One region of the Neorhizobium puerariae genome, then DNA from elsewhere that is predicted to be linked to it. Evidence: predicted binding sites of a transcription regulator. Region 1 holds the regulator's gene; each other region holds the start of a gene.
What was found. The regulator PhoB, encoded in region 1, activates phosphate uptake and scavenging genes when phosphate is short. The targets are predictions, from matches to a motif close to TGTCATNNANCTGTCAT.
Positions count from the first base shown of each region.

Region 2: a site for PhoB is predicted at 1,717-1,733, ahead of ACFFP0_RS19650 (esterase-like activity of phytase family protein). Genes of this name have one in related genera too.
Region 3: a site for PhoB is predicted at 1,767-1,783, ahead of ACFFP0_RS17495 (PhoX family protein). Genes of this name have one in related genera too.

Region 1 covers NZ_JBHMAA010000015.1:198,964-203,099, reverse strand. The annotation lists gene ACFFP0_RS14250 (GcrA family cell cycle regulator) at 406-939, shown strand; gene ACFFP0_RS14245 (PACE efflux transporter) at 1,142-1,579, shown strand; gene ACFFP0_RS14240 (NAD(P)H-dependent oxidoreductase) at 1,592-2,245, opposite strand; gene phoB (phosphate regulon transcriptional regulator PhoB) at 2,466-3,149, opposite strand; gene phoU (phosphate signaling complex protein PhoU) at 3,175-3,888, opposite strand; gene pstB (phosphate ABC transporter ATP-binding protein PstB) at 3,933-4,136, opposite strand, start outside.
Region 2 covers NZ_JBHMAA010000024.1:19,070-23,205, reverse strand. The annotation lists gene lon (endopeptidase La) at 1-1,105, shown strand, start outside; gene hupB (DNA-binding protein HupB) at 1,317-1,592, shown strand; gene ACFFP0_RS19650 (esterase-like activity of phytase family protein) at 1,786-3,981, shown strand.
Region 3 covers NZ_JBHMAA010000018.1:175,069-179,204, reverse strand. The annotation lists gene ACFFP0_RS17505 (sigma-54-dependent transcriptional regulator) at 1-220, shown strand, start outside; gene ACFFP0_RS17500 (sensor histidine kinase) at 204-1,577, shown strand; gene ACFFP0_RS17495 (PhoX family protein) at 1,871-3,841, shown strand.

The DNA of each region.
Region 1 (4,136 bases):
GCGACATCACTCCTCTAGGCAGACAAAAAGGCCGGCCGAACCGGCCGAAAAAATCAAAAATGCCGCCCACTGGGCGGCGCGGGCACTATCGGTGTTTAGCCCTTGAATGTCAACAAACCTCGGCATTTTGCATGAACAAGCCGAGAAACAGGCAGACGCCTGCATCTGTGACAAAAATGACTCTTCCGGACAGCAAGTTGGGGAAAACCACGAAATCGATTCTCACGGATTCCGCCGACTCTTGCCACGGAGTCAGCCTCACACTAGGTTAACCGTCAATTACTAGACTGCATGCGGCGGAACTAGTCACCTCAAACATAGATGTAGTGGGTGCTGAGGAATGATGTCCTCGGCAAAGGTGGAAGGATTCTGCATGCCTGCAACGTTCAAAGGCGGAGAACGGGCATGAACTGGACAGACGAGCGTGTCGAAAAACTCAAGAGGCTGTGGTCGGAAGGCCTGAGCGCCAGCCAGATCGCCGCACAACTGGGCGGTGTGAGCCGCAATGCGGTTATCGGCAAGGTGCATCGCCTCAGCCTGCCCGGCAGGGCGAAGGCCGGCGGCACGGTGGCCACCAACCGGTCGGCGGCCAAGCGCACCACATCCGCGCCCCGGGCTCCGAACTACGCGTCCCGGGTTGCCACCCGGACCGTCGCTCGCGCCGTTGGCGCGACCGTGATGAAGGAAGAGGTCGAAATCGAGCATTTCGAGGAGATGGAATACGTACCCGCCGCCAACGTGGTGGTGCCGATTTCCCGTCGCCTGGCGCTGACCGAACTCACCGAACGCACCTGCAAGTGGCCCGTGGGCGATCCGCTCAAGGACGATTTCCATTTCTGCGGCTGCGAATCTCCGGATTCCTCCCCCTATTGCAGCTACCATGCCCGGCTTGCCTACCAGCCGGTGCACGACCGCCGCAGGACGACCGTACGGGTCTGATCCGGGCTGCCGACAGAACAGGATCGAAAGCGGGCTCCGGCCCGCTTTTTTGTTGGACATGGCTGCCATGCCGGTTTGACCTTGCCTGTCCGCGCCCGAATAGCTATCTCCATATCCGCGAGGACGACCTCCCCCAATCCGGGCAGAAACTCCGGGACGACCCGGAACAGACGAAGAGCTCGCCGGCTCTTGGGGAGTCATCATGCGTACGACACGCGACCGTATCCGCCACGCCATCAGCTTCGAACTGATCGGCCTTGCCATCGTCACACCGCTCGGCTCTTTCGCCTTCGGCATGCCTGCCGCCGATATCGGCGTGGTCGGCCTGGGGTCAGCCACGCTCGCGACCGGCTGGAACTATGTCTACAATCTCGGCTTCGACCACGTCATGCAGCGGATGACAGGCAACACCCGGAAAAGCCCTGCCGTCCGCGTGGCGCACGCGGTTCTGTTCGAACTGGGCCTGCTGATCATTCTCCTGCCGCTGATCGCCTGGTATCTCGGCATCGGCATCCTGCACGCCCTTGCGATGGACCTGTCCTTCGCGCTTTTCTATGTGGTCTACGCCTTCGTCTTCAACTGGGCCTACGACCGGCTTTTCCCGCTGCCGGAATGGCAACAGGAAGCGCAGGCGCACTGACTACCGAATAGATCAGGACTGGCGTTCCCGGATCGCTTCCGCAAAGCGCTCGCGGCCTGGAAGGATGTTCCGCCTGGAGTCCCGCTTCAGGCCGCCGGCCGAGGCTGCAGCCCGCCCGATCTCCCGCATCCAGTGGTCGAGCTTGCGCGCCGCGCCGCCGCGGCGTGTGGCGCCGAGCTTGAAGAAGCGAAGCGGACGAATGCCGCAAAAGCCCAGGACCTGGTATTTCAGGCGCCGCGTGACGGGATCGCCATAGACCCAGCGCAGATACCAGGGCGGGGTGTCCATGGTGATGATGACATCGGCGGAGCGCCCGGTGAGCAGGCGATCCCACAGAAGATCCTCGCGATGATATCTGAACGTGAAGCCCGGCAACAGAAGCCTGTCCAGCAGCCCCTTCACGGCCGCCGGTTCGGCTCCCCACCAGAGCGGGAAACCGAACACCAGATGATCGCAGGCGTCGAGCGCTTCCGCCACCCTTTCGAGATCGGGCTCCCAGGGCTGATCGCCGGCATAACCGCGGTGGAGGACCGGGTCGAACGACAGATCGCGCACGGCAAGACGCGTCACCGAGACAGCGCCTGCCAGCGTTTTTTCGTAGTGGTCCAGAAGAGCCCCGAGAAGCCGCCCCTCATCGGGATGGCCGTCGATGATCAGTACGTTCATGGCTACGCTCCGAGGTTGCCCTGAAAGCAGCCTACGGCATCGGCCCGAAAATCGGAATCGATTTTCGGAAAGCACGATGCGTCGATTCAATAGGGTAGAGCGTCCTTGGTGCGTCCTTTCGGACGCATGGCGCTCTAGGGCCGGGAGCCATTCAAACGCCAGAAGAAATACTCCGCGCCAGACGCGCCACCTGGGCGCGGCCGGCCGCCGACGAAGTCAGTCAGGCTTCCATCGAATATCCCGCGCCGCGAACGGTGCGGATGACATCCTGCATGTTGGAGAAGTTGAGCGCCTTGCGCAGGCGCCCGACATGCACGTCGACAGTGCGTTCGTCGACATAGATATCGTGTCCCCAGACGCCGTCGAGAAGCTGCGAACGCGAGAAGACACGGCCGGGCGAGGCCATCAGGAACTCCAGGAGACGGAATTCCGTCGGGCCGAGGCGGACCTCGCGGCTCTTGCGATGGACGCGATGCGTCTCACGATCGAGCTCGATATCGCCGCAACGCAGGACGCTGGACAATACTTCCGGCCGGGCTCGACGCAGCATCGCCTTGACGCGGGCCATCAGTTCCGGCGTCGAGAAAGGCTTCACGACATAGTCGTCGGCACCCGTGGCAAGGCCGCGAACACGTTCGCTCTCCTCGCCCCGGGCCGTCAGCATGATGATCGGCAGGCGTTCCGTTTCCGGGCGCATGCGCAACCGCCGGCAGAGCTCGATGCCGGAAACGCCGGGCAGCATCCAGTCGAGGATCAACAGGTCCGGCGTGCGCTCCTGAAGCCGGATCTCGGCCTCATCCCCCCGCAGGATTGTCTCCACATCGTAACCTTCGGCTTCGAGATTGTAGCGAAGAAGCACGCTCAGTGCTTCCTCATCCTCCACGACCGCGATTTTTGGCAGCATTCTGGCCTGCTCCGTCAGCATTCCGTCATTCGGTGATCGCGCCGAGCGTATTCGACGTATCGTCCTTCGGACGCTCGCCTTCCGGCTGGGCGCCCGTCGTCATGTAGTAGATCGTCTCGGCGATGTTGGTGGCATGGTCGCCGATACGCTCGATGTTCTTGGCGCAGAACAGGAGGTGCGTGCAGGTGGTGATGTTGCGCGGGTCTTCCATCATGTAGGTGAGGAGTTCGCGGAACAGCGACGTATACATCGCGTCGATTTCCTCGTCGCGGATGCGGATCGCCTCGGCCTTCTCGGCCGAACGGCTGGCATAGACGTCCAGCACTTCCTTGAGCTGCACGAGCGCCAGGTCGGAGAGGTGCTCGATACCGCGGGCGAGCTTGCGCGGAACGCCGGTGCCCTGAACCGCGATGACGCGCTTGGCGGTGTTCTTGCCAAGATCGCCGACGCGCTCCAGGTCGGATGCGATGCGCAGCGTGCCGACGATCTCGCGAAGGTCGGACGCCACCGGCTGGCGGCGGGCGATCGTGACGATCGCCTTGTCCTGGATCTCGCGCTCCGCATGATCCAGGATCACGTCGTCGGAGATGACCTTCTGGGCGAGAGCGGAGTCGGAATTGACCAGCGCCCGCACGGCGTCCGAGCACATCTGCTCCGCAAGGCCGCCCATTTCGGAAATGCGGCGGATCAGGTATTTCAGTTCTTCGTCATAGGCCGACAGAATATGAGTCGATGCCATTTTCTAATCCTCGAAAAGTGAAACCAGGCAGCGCGGACGGCCGATCAGCCGAAGCGGCCCATGATGTAATCCTGGGTGCGCTGGTCATCCGGATTGGTGAACATCTTGTCCGTGTCGTTCTCCTCGACCAGCTGGCCGAGATGGAACATGGCGGTACGCTGCGAAACGCGCGCGGCCTGCTGCATCGAGTGCGTCACGATGACGATCGTGTAGTTGGCGCGCAGCTCGTGAATGAGCTCCTCGACCTT
Region 2 (4,136 bases), on a different contig from region 1:
GTCCTCGGCCCTGCTGGAAGTACTGGACCCGGCGCAGAACTCGACGTTCATGGACCACTATCTGGAAGTCGAATACGACCTTTCGGACGTGATGTTCATCACCACGGCGAACACGCTGAACATTCCCGCGCCGCTGATGGACCGCATGGAGATCATCCGCATCGCCGGCTATACGGAAGACGAAAAGCGCGAGATCGCCAAGCGTCACCTTCTGCCGAAGGCGATCAAGGAACATGCGCTGCAGCCGAACGAGTTCTCCGTCGGTGATGACGCCCTGATGGCGATCATCCAGCAGTACACCCGCGAGGCAGGCGTCCGTAACTTCGAGCGCGAACTGATGAAGCTCGCCCGCAAGGCGGTCACCGAGATCATCAAGGGCAAGACGAAGTCAGTCGAGGTCACCGCCGCCAATGTCCACGACTATCTCGGCGTTCCGCGCTTCCGCCACGGCGAAGCCGAGCGTGAGGATCAGGTCGGTGTCGTCACCGGTCTCGCCTGGACGGAAGTCGGCGGCGAGCTTCTGACGATCGAAGGCGTCATGATGCCCGGCAAGGGCCGCATGACGGTAACCGGCAACCTGAAGGAAGTGATGAAGGAATCCATCTCCGCGGCGGCGTCCTATGTCCGTTCGCGCGCGGTCGATTTCGGCATCGAGCCTCCGCGCTTCGACAAGTCGGACATCCACGTCCACGTTCCCGAAGGGGCGACCCCGAAGGACGGTCCGTCGGCCGGTGTCGCCATGGCGACCGCGATCGTCTCGGTCATGACCGGCATTCCGGTCTCCAAGGATATCGCGATGACCGGCGAGATCACGCTGCGTGGCCGCGTGCTGCCGATCGGCGGTCTGAAGGAGAAGCTGCTGGCGGCCCTGCGCGGCGGCATCAAGAAGGTTCTGATCCCGGAAGAAAACGCCAAGGACCTGGCGGAGATTCCGGACAACGTGAAGAACAACATGGAGATCGTTCCGGTCTCGCGCATGGGTGAAGTCATCAGGCATGCGCTTGTCCGCCAGCCGGAACCGATCGAATGGGACGGCACGGTAGAGACGCCGGTGATCGCCACCGTCGAAGGTGTGGACGACGTCGGAGCCGCCGTCGCACACTGATTGACGGCTTGACGGGCCGCTGGTCCGGCCATGTCAAATTGAATATCCACCGAAAAAGCCGGCCAAAAGCCGGCTTTTTTTGTGAAAACCGCCGTATACCCCTTGTTTTTCAGGCGATTGCGGAGCTTTTGGGTTGCCAAGGCGTGACGCCAAACTATTGTCTGCGCCGAAATACATGAGTCGTTCCAAAACCGCTGAAAGGGGTGGAAACATGAACAAGAACGAATTGGTATCTGCAGTGGCCGAAAAAGCCGGTCTCTCCAAGGCTGATGCCGCATCTGCTGTTGATGCCGTTTTTGAGAGCGTACAGGCTGAGCTGAAGAAGGGCGGCGACGTTCGTCTCGCCGGCTTCGGCAGCTTCTCCGTTTCCCGTCGTGAAGCATCCAAGGGCCGCAACCCGTCGACCGGCGCCGAAGTCGACATTCCGGCACGCAACGTGCCGAAGTTCTCGGCCGGCAAGGGCCTGAAGGACGCAGTCAACGGCTGAGGCATCGCCCGTCGTAACCTGTAGCAGTCTCAATAACGGAAAGGCCTGGGTTTCCCGGGCCTTTTTTTGCATCCGGCGGTGGGTGCGATCCGCATGGTGAATGCCGCCGCATTCAACGGAAAATTGTCATCTGCCTGTCATGGACGTGGCCCACAAGCCATCTGTTCGTTTCAAGGACAGGAGGGGCTTTCCCATGACGTTTTCACTTCGCGCCGCCATGACTGCGGCGCTTCTGGCATCGGTTGCCGTACCGGCCAGTGCAGAGCAGGTTTTCAACCGCATCGCATCCTTCCCGGTTGCAAGCAATCTTCCCGCGGACAAGGACAAGAAGACGACCACGTCGGCCGAGATCGTCACGGCCAGCGAAGACGGCAATACGCTCATCTATTCCGACAGCCCGCTCGGGGCGATCGGCTTCATCGACATCACCGACCCCAAGGCGCCCAAGGCTCTCGGTGCGCTGACCTTCAAGGGTGAGCCGACTTCGGTCGCCGCTGCCGGCAAGAAGGTCCTCGCCGCCGTCAACACGAGCGAGAGCAAGGCCAAGCCCTCGGGCATGCTCGCCGTTGTCGACATCGCCTCGAAGAAGGTCGATCTCACCTGCGATCTCGGCGGTCAGCCCGACTCGGTCGCCGTTTCCAAGGACAGGACCTTTGCCGCGATCGCCATCGAGAACGAGCGCGACGAAGAGGTCAATGACGGCGCCATCCCGCAGATGCCGGCCGGCGACCTCGTCATCCTGTCGCTGAAGGACGGCGTCGCCGATTGCGCCTCGATCAAGCATGTCGCATTGACCGGCCTTGCGGAAATCGCGCCGGAAGATCCGGAGCCGGAATTCGTATCCATCAACGATGCCGGCGAGATCGCCGTCACGCTGCAGGAAAACAATCATATCGCCATCATCGACAGCAAGACGGCCAAGGTCGTGGCGCATTTCTCCGCCGGCAAGGCCGATCTGGAGGGAATCGACAACAAGACCGACGGCCAGCTTTCCTTCACCGGCAAGGCCGAAGGCGTGCTTCGCGAGCCCGACTCGGTCAAGTGGCTCGACAACAACCGTCTCGTCGTCGCCAATGAAGGCGACTGGAAGGGCGGTTCGCGCGGCTTCACCGTTTTCGACCGCACCGGCAAGGTCGTCTACGAGTCCGGCGCCTCCCTCGAACGCGAAGTCGCCCGTATCGGCCATTTCCCCGAACATCGCGCCAAGTCGAAGGGCATCGAGCCGGAGGGCCTGGAAGCGGCGACGTTCAACGGCCAGAAATACTTCTTCGTGCTTTCCGAGCGCGCCTCCGTCGCCGCGGTTTACAAGGACACCGGCGCCGAGCCGCAGCTCGTGCAGATCCTCCCGTCGGGCATATCTCCGGAAGGCGCTGTCGCCATTCCGGGCCGCAACCTGTTGGCGACCGCCAACGAAGCCGATCTCGGCGAGGACGGCCTCGCCCGTTCGCATGTGATGATCTATGCGCTTGGTGACGGCCCGGCAGCCTATCCGACGCTGGTCTCCAAGGATGTCGACGGCAAGGTCGTCGGCTGGGGCGCGCTGTCCGGCCTCGTCGGCGATGCCGAGAAGGACGGCATTGTCTACGCCGTCAGCGACTCCGTCTACGGCATGCAGCCGTCGATCTTCACCATCGACACGACAAAGAAGCCGGCCGAGATTGTCAACGTCGTCCGCGTGACCCGCAACGGCCAGCCGGCTCAGAAACTCGATATCGAGGGCATCGCGCTCGATGGCAAGGGTGGTTTCTGGCTCGCTTCCGAAGGCGATTCCGCCAAGCTCGTCGGCCATGGCCTCTACAACGTCAACGCCAAGGGCGAGATCAAGGCCGAGATCGGCCTGCCGGCGGACCTGCTCTCGGGCGAAACCCGCTTCGGCTTCGAGGGCGTGACGACTGTCGGCTCCGGTGACGACCTGACGCTCTGGATGGCCGTCCAGCGCGAATGGAAGGACGATCCGAAGGGCACGGTGAAGCTCGTCTCCTACAAGCCGAAGGGCAAGGAATGGGGCGCGGTCCGTTATCCGATCGAGAAGGCTGAAGCCGGCTGGGTCGGCCTGTCGGAAATCACCGCCCGTGGCGACTATGTCTACCTGATCGAGCGTGACAACCAGATCGGCGACAAGGCCAGGCTGAAGAAGCTCTATCGCGTCGCGGTCGCCGACCTGAAGCCCGCCAAGATCGGCGGCGAACTGCCGGTCGTGAAGAAGGAAGAGGTCCACGATTTCATTCCGGACCTGAAGTCGGCCACCAACGGCTATGTCGTCGACAAGCTGGAAGGCTTCACCTTCGACAAGTCGGGCAAGGCCTTCGCCGTCACCGACAACGACGGCGTCGACGACTCCTCCGGCGAGACCCTGTTCTTCGCGGTGGATATCAAGGGCACCAACTGAGGCTCATCGCAGCCGAAACGAAGAGGCCGGGCTTAGCCCGGCCTTTTTTGCTTTTTGCTTTGGAGAGCCTGACATAGGCCTCCTCATGCCTCCCGGACGACGGGCTATCCACAGGCCGTGCGCATCGAGCTTCCTTCATGCCTGGCAATTGCCTA
Region 3 (4,136 bases), on a different contig from region 1:
CGACGGCGAAATGGCGCCGGCTGCGGCATCCGACGGCGCGCGGCGTCAGTTGAAGGATATCGTCGCGGAGATCGAGAGATCGGCGATCGAGGCGGCTCTTGCCCGCCATGACGGCAATATCAGCCGTAGCGCGGACGAACTCGGCTTGTCGCGTGTCGGATTGCGGAGCAAGATCGAGCGCTACGACCTGAGGCGCTATCGCGATGACGAAACTGACTGACAAGACGGAACGCCCGACCAGCGAAAACCTGATCAGCAAGATCTCTCTTCCCGAGGTCTTCGCGCTCGACGGTTCGAGCGAAGGCATGTGGGTCGACGTCATCCACCGTATGGACGAGGTCTATTCCGAGCTGCTGCGCAACGAGACGGATCTCGAGCGCAAGAACGCCGAGCTCGAGGAGGCGAAGACCTTTATCTCCAGCGTCGTGGCGTCCGTCTCCGATATCCTCATCGCCTGCGGCAGCGACGGGGTGATCCGAAAGGTCAATCCGGCGTTTCTAAGCCTGATCGGAAACTCGGAAGCGGCCGTCATCGGCACGCGGATCTTCGATTACGTGGTCGAATCCGACCGCAAGGAGGCCGGGAGGCTGATGAGTGCCGGCCACGAGGGCAGGGTGCTGGAAGGCGATTTGCATTTCCGGGCCGCGGGAGGGCATGAGAAATGCCTGGCGATGCGTTGCTCCGCCTTGTTCGACGGCCGTCGCCGGCGTTTCGGCGCAGTGCTGACCGGGCGACCGATCAGCGAGTTGCGTCAGGCCTATCAGGCGCTCCACCAGGCGCATCTCGAACTGCAGCAGGCGCAACGCGAGCTGGTCGAACAGGAGAAGATGGCAAGCCTCGGCCGACTGGTTGCCGGCGTGGCGCACGAACTCAACAACCCGATCAGTTTCGTCTACGCGAATATCTATACGCTCGACCGCTATCGCAAGAATCTCGTTTCCTATCTCAACGCCATCCATGACGATTCCCGTGGCGAAGACGTCACGGACCTTCGCAAGCGCCTGAAGATCGATGCAATCCTCGCCGATATCGCGCCGCTCCTGGAAGGCACCATAGAAGGCGCCGACCGTGTCAGTGACATCGTCAAGAACCTGCGACGTCTGTCGTTCAGCGAGAGCGGCAAACGTCATGCCGTGGATATTGATCGGGTGCTGCGCAATTCCGCTCAGCTTGCCATCCGCGCAAAGAATTCGCGCGCCAAAGTGACGATCGACAGTGAGCCCGGCTTGTTGGTGGAGGCGCATGAGGGGCAGATTCACCAGGTTGTGGTCAATCTGATCGACAATGCGCTCCACGCGGTCGCCCATCGCCCCGATGGAAAAGTCGACCTCAGCGCGAAATCGCAGGGCGGCATGGTCGAGCTCATCGTCAGCGACAACGGCCGGGGGATACCCGAGGAAGAGCGAGGAAAGATCTTTGAGCCCTTCTTCACGACCAAGGTGGTCGGCGAAGGCACCGGTTTGGGTCTCTGGATAACCTTCAACATCGTTCAGGACTACGGCGGCGAGGTTACTGCCGGCGCCAGCAGGGATGGCGGGGCGGAATTCCATGTGCGCCTGCCCGCCTTGCGGTCGTGAGCAGGGCTGAATCCGATGGGTGGCGCGACCGCGCGAATGTGCTTCGCGCCGGTCGGGGCTTGGACTGGCCATCGTCAATGCGATAGCAGACCATATTGAAGCCGGTCGACGTCGTGTCTCGTTCTGGAAGGAGCGAGGGCGTTGAGGTGCGCGTACGCTTGCCGGTCGCCTGAGAGCCGCGCTCACATGTGTCATTAAAGCTTCAAATGATCTGCCTAAAGCAGGCGTTGCCGGGTATGCGGCGCTTGATCTGCAGCATGCTTTATCGAAACGCATCACAATCAGGAGTCGATATGTCCAACCGTCAGAAGACGAGGCCGCGCCCCAATCCGCGCCGCGCATTCGCAGAAACCTACGGAGAGGTGCTGGCCACCGGCATCGAGCGCCGCAGCGTGCTGACCGGCCTGCTGGCGCTGGCGGGCAGCTCCGTCGCCATGCCGTTCCTTGGCGGCGAAGCCAGGGCCGCCGACACCTCCACGCTCAAGTTCACGGAACTCAAGCGCGTGCGCGACCGCGAGGACCACTGGCCGGAAGGCTATGGCCGCCAGATCCTGGCGCGCTGGGGCGACGCGCTGTTCACGGACAGCCCGGCCTTCGACGTGGCCAAGCTCGACGGCAAGGCCGCCGAACGTCAGTTCGGCTACAACAACGACTTCACCTACTACATGCCGCTGCCGTTCGGCTTAGACAGTTCCGATCACGGCCTCATGATCGTCAGCCACGAATATGCCACGCCCTTCCTGATGTTCCCCGGCCTGAAGGACGAGGACTATCGCGAGAAGCTGACCGACGACCAGATCCGCGCGATCATGGCGGCCGTCGGCATTTCCGTCTTCGAAGTGCGCAAGGCCGGCAACAAATGGGAAATCGTCCTTGACGGCAAGCTCAACCGCCGCATCCACATGGGCACCGAGATGGCGATCTCGGGGCCTGCCGCCGGCGACGACCGCCTGAAGACCAAGGCCGATCCGGCCGGCAGGACGGTGTTCGGCACGATTTCGAACTGCAACGGCGGCATCACACCCTGGGGCACCATGCTTTCCGGCGAGGAAGGCTCTATGGACGTGTTTGCCGGAGACTTCAAGACGCTGGCCAATCAGGAACTCGTTGAGCGCCAGGGCTGGGACGAGGAAGACAACGACATCTACGGGGTCGGCCGGATCGAACCGCGCTTCCGGTTCGAGGAGGAGCCGAACGAGTGGATGCGCTTCGACTGGGTGGTCGAGATCGACCCGCTCGATCCGACGGCAAAGCCGGTGAAGCGCACGGCGCTCGGCCGGTTCACCCATGAGGGTGCGCAGTGCGCCGTGGCTCCCGATGGCCATGTCGTGGTGTTCATGGGCGATGACGACGACTTCGAATATCTCTATCGCTTCGTCAGCCGCGATCCGTGGAACCCGAACGACCGCGCCGCCAACCGGGACCTGCTCGACAACGGCACGCTCTCGGTCGCGAAATTCTCGAGCGACGGCACCATGCAGTGGTTGCCGCTCGTCGCCGGAGAGGGCCCGCTGACGGCGGAAGCCGGCTTCGGGAACCAGGCCGACGTCGTGCTCAACACGCGCGGCGCGGCCGACCTTCTGGGCGCCACTCCCATGGATGCGCCGGAAGGTTTCATTGTGCACCCGAGGACCGGCAAGCTCTACGTCGCCATGACGGAGAACGAGGATCGTCTGGCCGCGGGCGAAGGCGAAGAGAGGGAGCAGGTCAACCCGGCCAACCCGCGCGGCCCGAACCCGCATGGCCATCTGCTGGAACTGATGCCGCCGGGCAGCCCGGACAAGCCGGATTACGCCGCTGCGAGCTTCAAGTGGGACGTCTTTGTGCTCTGCGGCAATCCGGCCGTGCCCGAGGAAGGCGCGATGTTCCATCCGGCCACGTCCGATAACGGCTGGTTCACCGATCCGGACAACCTCTCGGTTGATCCGGCAGGCCGTCTCTGGGTTGCCACCGACGGCCCGCCGCCGGCAGGTATTGCGGACGCCCTGTTCGTGATGGACACCGAAGGCGAGGGCAGAGCGCTGCCGAAGCTGTTCTACGTCGCGCCGGTCGGTTCCGAATGCTGTTCGCCGACATTCACGCCGGATGGCAAGACGGTGTTCGTCTCCATCCAGCATCCCGGCGAACTGCGCTTCGAGGATGACGAGGACGCGACCTCCATCGCCGATGCCGGCACCAACTGGCCGGACTTCAAGGAAGGCCTGCCGGCGCGCCCCGCCCTCGTCGTGCTGAGCCGCGACGACCAGCAGGCGCTCGGCAGCTGACCGGCTTTAGAATCTTTCCTCCTCTGCCGACGAAGGTTCGAGGTAACGCCCGCGTTTACGATCGACGGGTGTTGCAGGGGATCTTCTGGCGGCTGAGAACCGGCGCGCCGTCGGTTGACATTCCAGCGTCCTTAGGCCTTAGACGACCTATGTGAACCGTTTCAACCAATAGCGTCGTGCGGGGGATGGGTCGGGCGAAGAGAATTCTTCGCATCCATCCGACCCGCCTCAATTCGCATCTGGCCACGATCTTGTGAGCCGACGACCTTGTGCAACTCGGATTGCAGGAGCCGCC